DNA from 2 places in the Brevibacillus sp. AY1 genome. Region 2 is predicted to be linked to the other one. Evidence: riboswitches for the same ligand, from Rfam matches in the RefSeq annotation. Region 2 holds a riboswitch; the other holds the start of a gene.
The links. Region 2 has a riboswitch for FMN ahead of JZI27_RS04775 (ECF transporter S component). Riboswitches for the same ligand answer to the same signal wherever they lie in the genome.

Region 1 (3,133 bases), on a different contig from region 2:
GCAGAGACAAAATGGTTCCCGTACCATCCACGTGTCCAGATACAAGATGGCCGCCAAAACGATCACCGAGCTTCATGGCCCGTTCCAGATTGACCTTTTGGCCGCGCTGGAGCTGTCGCAAACTGGTATGGCGAAGCGTTTCAGGCATGACATCCACTTCAAAATGACGCAAAGAAAAGGAGGTCACTGTCAGGCAAATACCGTTGACCGAGATGCTGTCGCCAATACTGACTCCTTCCAGCACCTTTTGAGCACGAATTCGCAAACGGCATGCCTCCTGATTTCCGGTGATGGATTCTACGATTCCGATCTCCTCTACCAAGCCTGTAAACATGTTACTGCCCCCTTCCTACCATCCACTGCGGGTACCCGACTATGCGGATGTCTTGTTCGTCTATAGGTTTAATCTCGGTATGCACCAATCTGACAGCATCGTCCATGCTGGCATATCCAATGCCGCCAAATATAGAGGGCGCTGCTTTGCCGCCCACTAGCTTGAGTGATACATAGCTGATGATTTTTTGGATTGCCTTAGCTTGCAAAAAAGCGGCGTTGATTTCTGCCCCACCCTCTACTAGCAGGGAGGTAATCCCTCTCTCCCCAAGCACGGCTAGAACATGATCGATCTGAAGTTCTCCATCAAGCGTAATCACCGTTACCCCTTTTGCGGTAAGTTCTTCTGTCTTCTTCTGGCTTGATGCTGAAGTGGTTATGATCCAGGTCTTCGCATCTTCACACTGCGTGACACGGGCATTCAGTGGTGTACGTAGCTGGCGATCCAGAATGATACGGATCGGCTGTTTTCCAGCTATGGATCCAGCATGTCGAGCCGTCAGTTCCGGATCATCCGACAATACCGTTCCGACGCCAACCAGAATGGCATCGTGCATTCTTCGCAGATCATGCACCTCTTCACGCGATGCCACACCCGTTATCCACCGACTATGCCCCGTACATGTCGCAATTTTTCCATCCAGTGTACTGGCTGTCTTCAGCGTGACAAAAGGACGGCTGGTCTGTACGTAATGGAAAAAAACTTCGTTCAGCTGTATCGCTTCCTGCTCCTGGATTCCAACGACTACTTCCAATCCAGCCTCTTTCAGCTTATCCACACCAGAACCAGCTACCAGAGGGTTGGGGTCCTTCGTAGCCACTACGACTTTTCGAACGCCAGAAGATAGAATCGCATCGGTACAAGGGGGCGTTTTTCCATGGTGGCTGCAAGGCTCCAGGGAAACGTACAGGGTCGAGCCCACTGCTTGATTTCCTGCCATCTTCAACGCATGGATCTCCGCATGCGGCTCTCCTGCTCTCAGATGAGCACCCATGCCTACAATGGTTCCATTTTTGACAACGATCGCTCCTACGAGTGGATTGGGGCTTGTTTGTCCTTTTGCAGATTTCGCCAAATCGATCGCCATGCTCATATAGTCAATATCTGTTTTCATCCATTCCTCTCCCTTTCTAGGCACGGTCGCAAGAAATAAGAAAACCCCGACACCATTCAGGTATCAGGGCATAGGGAAAGAAGCCTTGCTCTAGCCGTTTTTCAAAAACGAAGACTAGAGAAAGCACAACTCATCTTCTCCCATCCGGACTTTACCGTCGGCTCTGGAATTTCACCAGATCAGTCGTCAAACCGATCACGCTTGGATGACGAGTCGCGGGCTCAGACGCATTGCGCCATTACCGCCGGTCAGGAATTTCACCTTGCCCTGAAGATTGTGCCTATGAAATTCAGACTTTACCCTTGCCCCTCCTCTCTGAAAAAATAAAAAGCCCTTGAGCAAGATCTACTCAGGGCATCGAAAATCAAGCCTTTTTCAAGCCGTTTTTCAAAAAAACAGCTCCAAAAGACTAATCCAAATACCTTCTCCCATCCGGACTTTACCGTCGGCCTTGGAATTGCACCAAGTCAGTCGCCGCCCAAACAACAAGCGGCGAGTCGCGGGCTCAGACGTGCGTTCGTCATTACCGCCGGTCGGGAATTACACCCTACCCTGAAGGCTGGTATTCAGTTGTTGCCATTATAACATACTTTTTCAACACGTCACGCTTTGTATATTTTTCCCAGAATTCGTCAGGTTGCGCACATACGCTGCACGGTTTTGTACAACAGCTCTGTACCGCAGGCGATATCTTCGTAACTGGCATATTCTTTCGGATTGTGGCTGATCCCATCACGGCAGCGCACAAAAATCATCGCGTAATCACATACATACGAAAGGGCTAGCGCATCATGAAAAGGTCCACTCATCAGTTCTGGAGCACGAAGATTTAGTTTGGTGCTTTCTTCGCGAATGATGTCTTTGATCCAGGGGGCGCAATAGCGAGGTTTACTATTGGTATCTTCCGTAATGGTATAGCGTAAACCATGCTGCATTGCGATCTGTTCGATTTCCTGCCGCAATTCCTGCTCCCGCTGATCTCGCCTATGCAAATCAATATCACGCAAATCAACGGTGAAGCTCACTTTTTCAGGGATTATGTTGCGCGAATCAGGAAACACCTGCAGATGTCCTACAGTACCGACCGTCGGTGCTGCCGGATCGAGTTTGGCCAAATCGTTGAGAGCTACGATCACTTTTGCAGCGCCAAGCAAGGCATCCTGCCTCATAAGCATCGGTACCGAACCGGCGTGGCCAGCGAATCCTGTCATTTCTACTGTCCACCAGAGCGGTCCTGAGATCGCCGAGACGATTCCTACTGGCTCCTCCATTAAATCGAGAATCGGGCCCTGCTCAATATGCAGCTCCAAGTAAGCCCCGATCCTTCCCTGTGCATAGAGAGATTCCTCAAATCTATCTGGATCACATCCAAAATCAAGTAGCGCTTGCCTGCGTGTGATCCCGTTTTTGTCCGTGCGCTCCAGCTCGTCTGGCTCCAGCTTACCAAGGATTCCCCGAGAACCGAACAAACCTTTCTGGAACCGACATCCCTCCTCATCGCAAAAGGCAACGACCTCGATGGGCTGATCAGGCACAATTCCCCGCTCATTCATGGTTTGCAGGACTTCCAATCCTCCGAGTACCCCAATGGTTCCGTCAAATCGTCCTCCGTATGGCTGAGAATCAATATGGGAGCCGATCATCAGGATTGGGGCATCCGGATTACGACCGTCCAACCGCCCGAT
Region 2 (3,133 bases):
TTCTAGACAAGCACACGGTAGGTCACGAGGAATTGCGAGAGCATGTTCGTGCTTACGATCCAGTTACCGTTTCCGCGATTACAGGGGTTCCTGTCGACGATATTTACAAGCTGGCAAGACTCTACGGGGAGACGTCGCCAGCATTCATCCGCATCGGCAATGGCTTGCAGCATCACGATAATGGTGGCATGTGTGTTCGGACGATTGCCTGTCTCCCTGCGCTCACGGGCCAATGGCTGGTCAAAGGCGGCGGAGCAATCAAGGGAAACAAAGGATTTCTGGAGCACAACAAGACCGCTATGCAGCGACCGGATGTACTGCTGAACAAACAGACACGCAGCATCAACATGAATTTGCTCGGCCAAGCGCTATTGGAGCTGGATCCCCCGGTACGCTCCCTGTACGTCTACAGCTGCAACCCGGCGCTCGTAGCACCTGAGGGCAATAAAGTGAGGCAGGGGCTGGAACGTGAGGATTTGTTCACGGTCGTGCATGATCTATTTCTGACGGAAACCGCACGGTATGCAGACATCGTATTGCCAGCGACCTCATCCTATGAAAATACGGATTTTTACACGTCGTACTGGCATCACTACATTCAGCTTCAACAGCCGGTTATTGCTCCGTACGGGGAGAGTAAGTCAAACGTGGAAGTATTTCGCTTGCTCGCCAAAGGAATGGGCTTTGAGGATGCTATGTTCGACGATACAGAGGAAGACATGATCCGGCAGGCGCTCGACGTACCGCAAAATCCTTATTTGCACGGAATTGACCTTGAAGTGCTGAGCGAGAAGAAATTCGCGAAGGCACGGGTAGAGCGCGGCTTTATCGAAAATTTGCCGACACCGAGCGGTCGAATCGAGCTGTATTCGAGCCGGATGGAAGCAGCAGGCTATCCGCCGCTGCCGACGTATATTCCATTGCCAGAAGATAACGACTATCCATACCTGTTTGTTCCAGGGCCGAACCACAACTTCCTCAATTCCACGTTTTCCAATAACGAAAAGCATGTCCGCATGGAGAAGATTCCGCGCCTGTACATGAACCAGGAGGATGCACAGTCTGCTGGTATCCATGACGGGGATCTGGTGCGAGTCTGGAACGATCGTGGGGAGTGCGAGCTTACGGTCTCTGTCGGGGAAAGTGTACTGCCGGGTGTCGTGGTCAGCCAAGGCTTGTGGGCGGACGTGCCGGGAGGAAAGCACTTCGTCAACGCGCTCACGCCGGGGCGTGTCGCAGATATGGGAGGCGGGGCGACCTTCTTCTCAGGACGCGTGGCTGTAGCGAAGTGGGATTAATTCCATGCACTTTGATCGGAAATAGGTAACATTCAGCTATTGTCAAATGAAAAACAATCGCTATATAATAAACCTTGTAAAACAACTACACATTCCTTCGGGGCAGGGTGAAATTCCCGACCGGCGGTAATCGTGCCTTGTGCATGTTAAGCCCGCGAGCCTCCCGAGCTGTCAAAAGCGACGGAGTGCAGGATCTGGTGTGATTCCAGAGCCGACAGTACAGTCTGGATGGGAGAAGGATGACGACAGTACGGTATGACACGTGCTTGTTTGCCTGTGCAAACGGGAGAAGCAACAGGGGGAGCTTCGTCTTGGATAGCCCTCTTGGTTTCTTGTACCCTTTTTTGTACATGCTTTGTCAGACGCCTGCAAAACCGCCCTGGGGACTTTTGTTCCTCAGGGCTTTTTCGTTCGTTTGCTTGGTGATCAAGGCGTGAAGTACGGCAGCTGTTGCCATTCCTCAAGAAGGAGTAGGAAAAATGAGGAGATGGTACACATGAAAGAAACAGCGATGCACTCATCGCGAACGTCAACCCAACGGCTGGTGACAATCCCCATGCTGGCTGCAGTTGCGTTCATTCTGCAATACCTGGAGTTTCCGATTCCGCTGATGCCTTCGTTTTTGAAGCTGGATTTCAGCACCTTGCCAGCTCTGATCGGCGGGCTGATGTACGGTCCGGTCGCGGGAATTATTATTGAGGTTATGAAAAACACACTGCACATGCTGTTTAAAAATACAGACGGTCTGATCATTGGTGAAATCGCCAATGTGCTGGCTGGATCGATTTTCGTTGTGTCAGCTGTGCTGATGCAGCGAATCGGAAAAGGGAAGCAAGGCTTCCTCACCGGTCTGGCACTCGGAGCTTTGCTGATGACAGTCGTGATGGCATTCATGAACGCCTGGTTCCTGCTGCCTGCCTATGCAGCACTCTATCAAATGCCGATGGAGCAGCTGCTCGCCAGCTTTGGAGCTGACAGTGTCTGGTCGCTGATCCTGTACGGTATCGTTCCGTTCAATATCTTTAAGGGAGCCATGCTTGCGTTGGTCGCTTATCCGGTGTACGTCAAGCTGGCGCTGCGCTTGCAAGTGAGAACCATTAATTGACAACGCGTCATCAGCTTGCTAAGATGTTTACTTAAATACACTGATTGAAAAGGCAATGAAAGGACTCGCAGCTATTCGCCATGTCCCAGAGAGTCGGCCCACGTCTGGAAGGCTGATACACAGGCATACCTGCACCCCATCCTGAAGCCGCTGGTGAAGAACTGTGCCGGATACCCGCCGTTATCGGGTTCGTTGAGTGAGCGAGGGGCTTATGGCCAATCGTTAATCAGGGTGGTACCGCGGAAGTTAATCCTCCGTCCCTTTTGGGATGGGGGATTTTTGCTTTTTATTCTGAAAAGGAGTGACATGGAATGAAGCAGGAAAAAGCGTTTGTGAAGGAAATTACGCCGCAGTCCGAGGATTTTTCCAGATGGTATATTGATGCGATCAAAAAAGCGGAGCTGATGGACTACACACCGGTTCGCGGCTGTATCGTGTTCAAGCCTGATGGATTTGAGCTGTGGGAGCGAATTCAGGCGGCGATGGATAAACGATTTAAAGAGACGGGCCATCGCAACGCCTATTTCCCGATGCTGATCCCCGAGTCTTTTTTCCAAAAAGAGAAGGAGCATATCGAAGGCTTCAATCCAGAGCTGCCTTGGGTGACAGAGGCGGGTGGAGAGCCGCTGGAAGAAAAGCTGGCGCTGCGTCCGACTTCGGAAACCATTATCGGGCACATGTACAGCCAGTGGATACAGAGCTATCGCGATCTGCCAGTGCTGATCAACCA

Region 1: it holds a riboswitch for FMN, as region 2 does, so the genes downstream of both, ribD (bifunctional diaminohydroxyphosphoribosylaminopyrimidine deaminase/5-amino-6-(5-phosphoribosylamino)uracil reductase RibD) here and JZI27_RS04775 (ECF transporter S component) in region 2, are expected to answer to the same signal.

The regions. Positions count from the first base shown of each region.
Region 1 is NZ_JAFLPN010000001.1:597,594-600,726, reverse strand. Features, by position in the region: gene JZI27_RS03160 (riboflavin synthase) at 1-334, opposite strand, end outside; gene ribD (bifunctional diaminohydroxyphosphoribosylaminopyrimidine deaminase/5-amino-6-(5-phosphoribosylamino)uracil reductase RibD) at 336-1,448, opposite strand; FMN riboswitch at 1,577-1,727, opposite strand; FMN riboswitch at 1,865-2,012, opposite strand; gene JZI27_RS03150 (M20 family metallo-hydrolase) at 2,081-3,133, opposite strand, start outside.
Region 2 is NZ_JAFLPN010000003.1:14,901-18,033, reverse strand. Features, by position in the region: gene JZI27_RS04780 (molybdopterin-containing oxidoreductase family protein) at 1-1,298, shown strand, start outside; FMN riboswitch at 1,388-1,542, shown strand; gene JZI27_RS04775 (ECF transporter S component) at 1,795-2,403, shown strand; gene proS (proline--tRNA ligase) at 2,715-3,133, shown strand, end outside.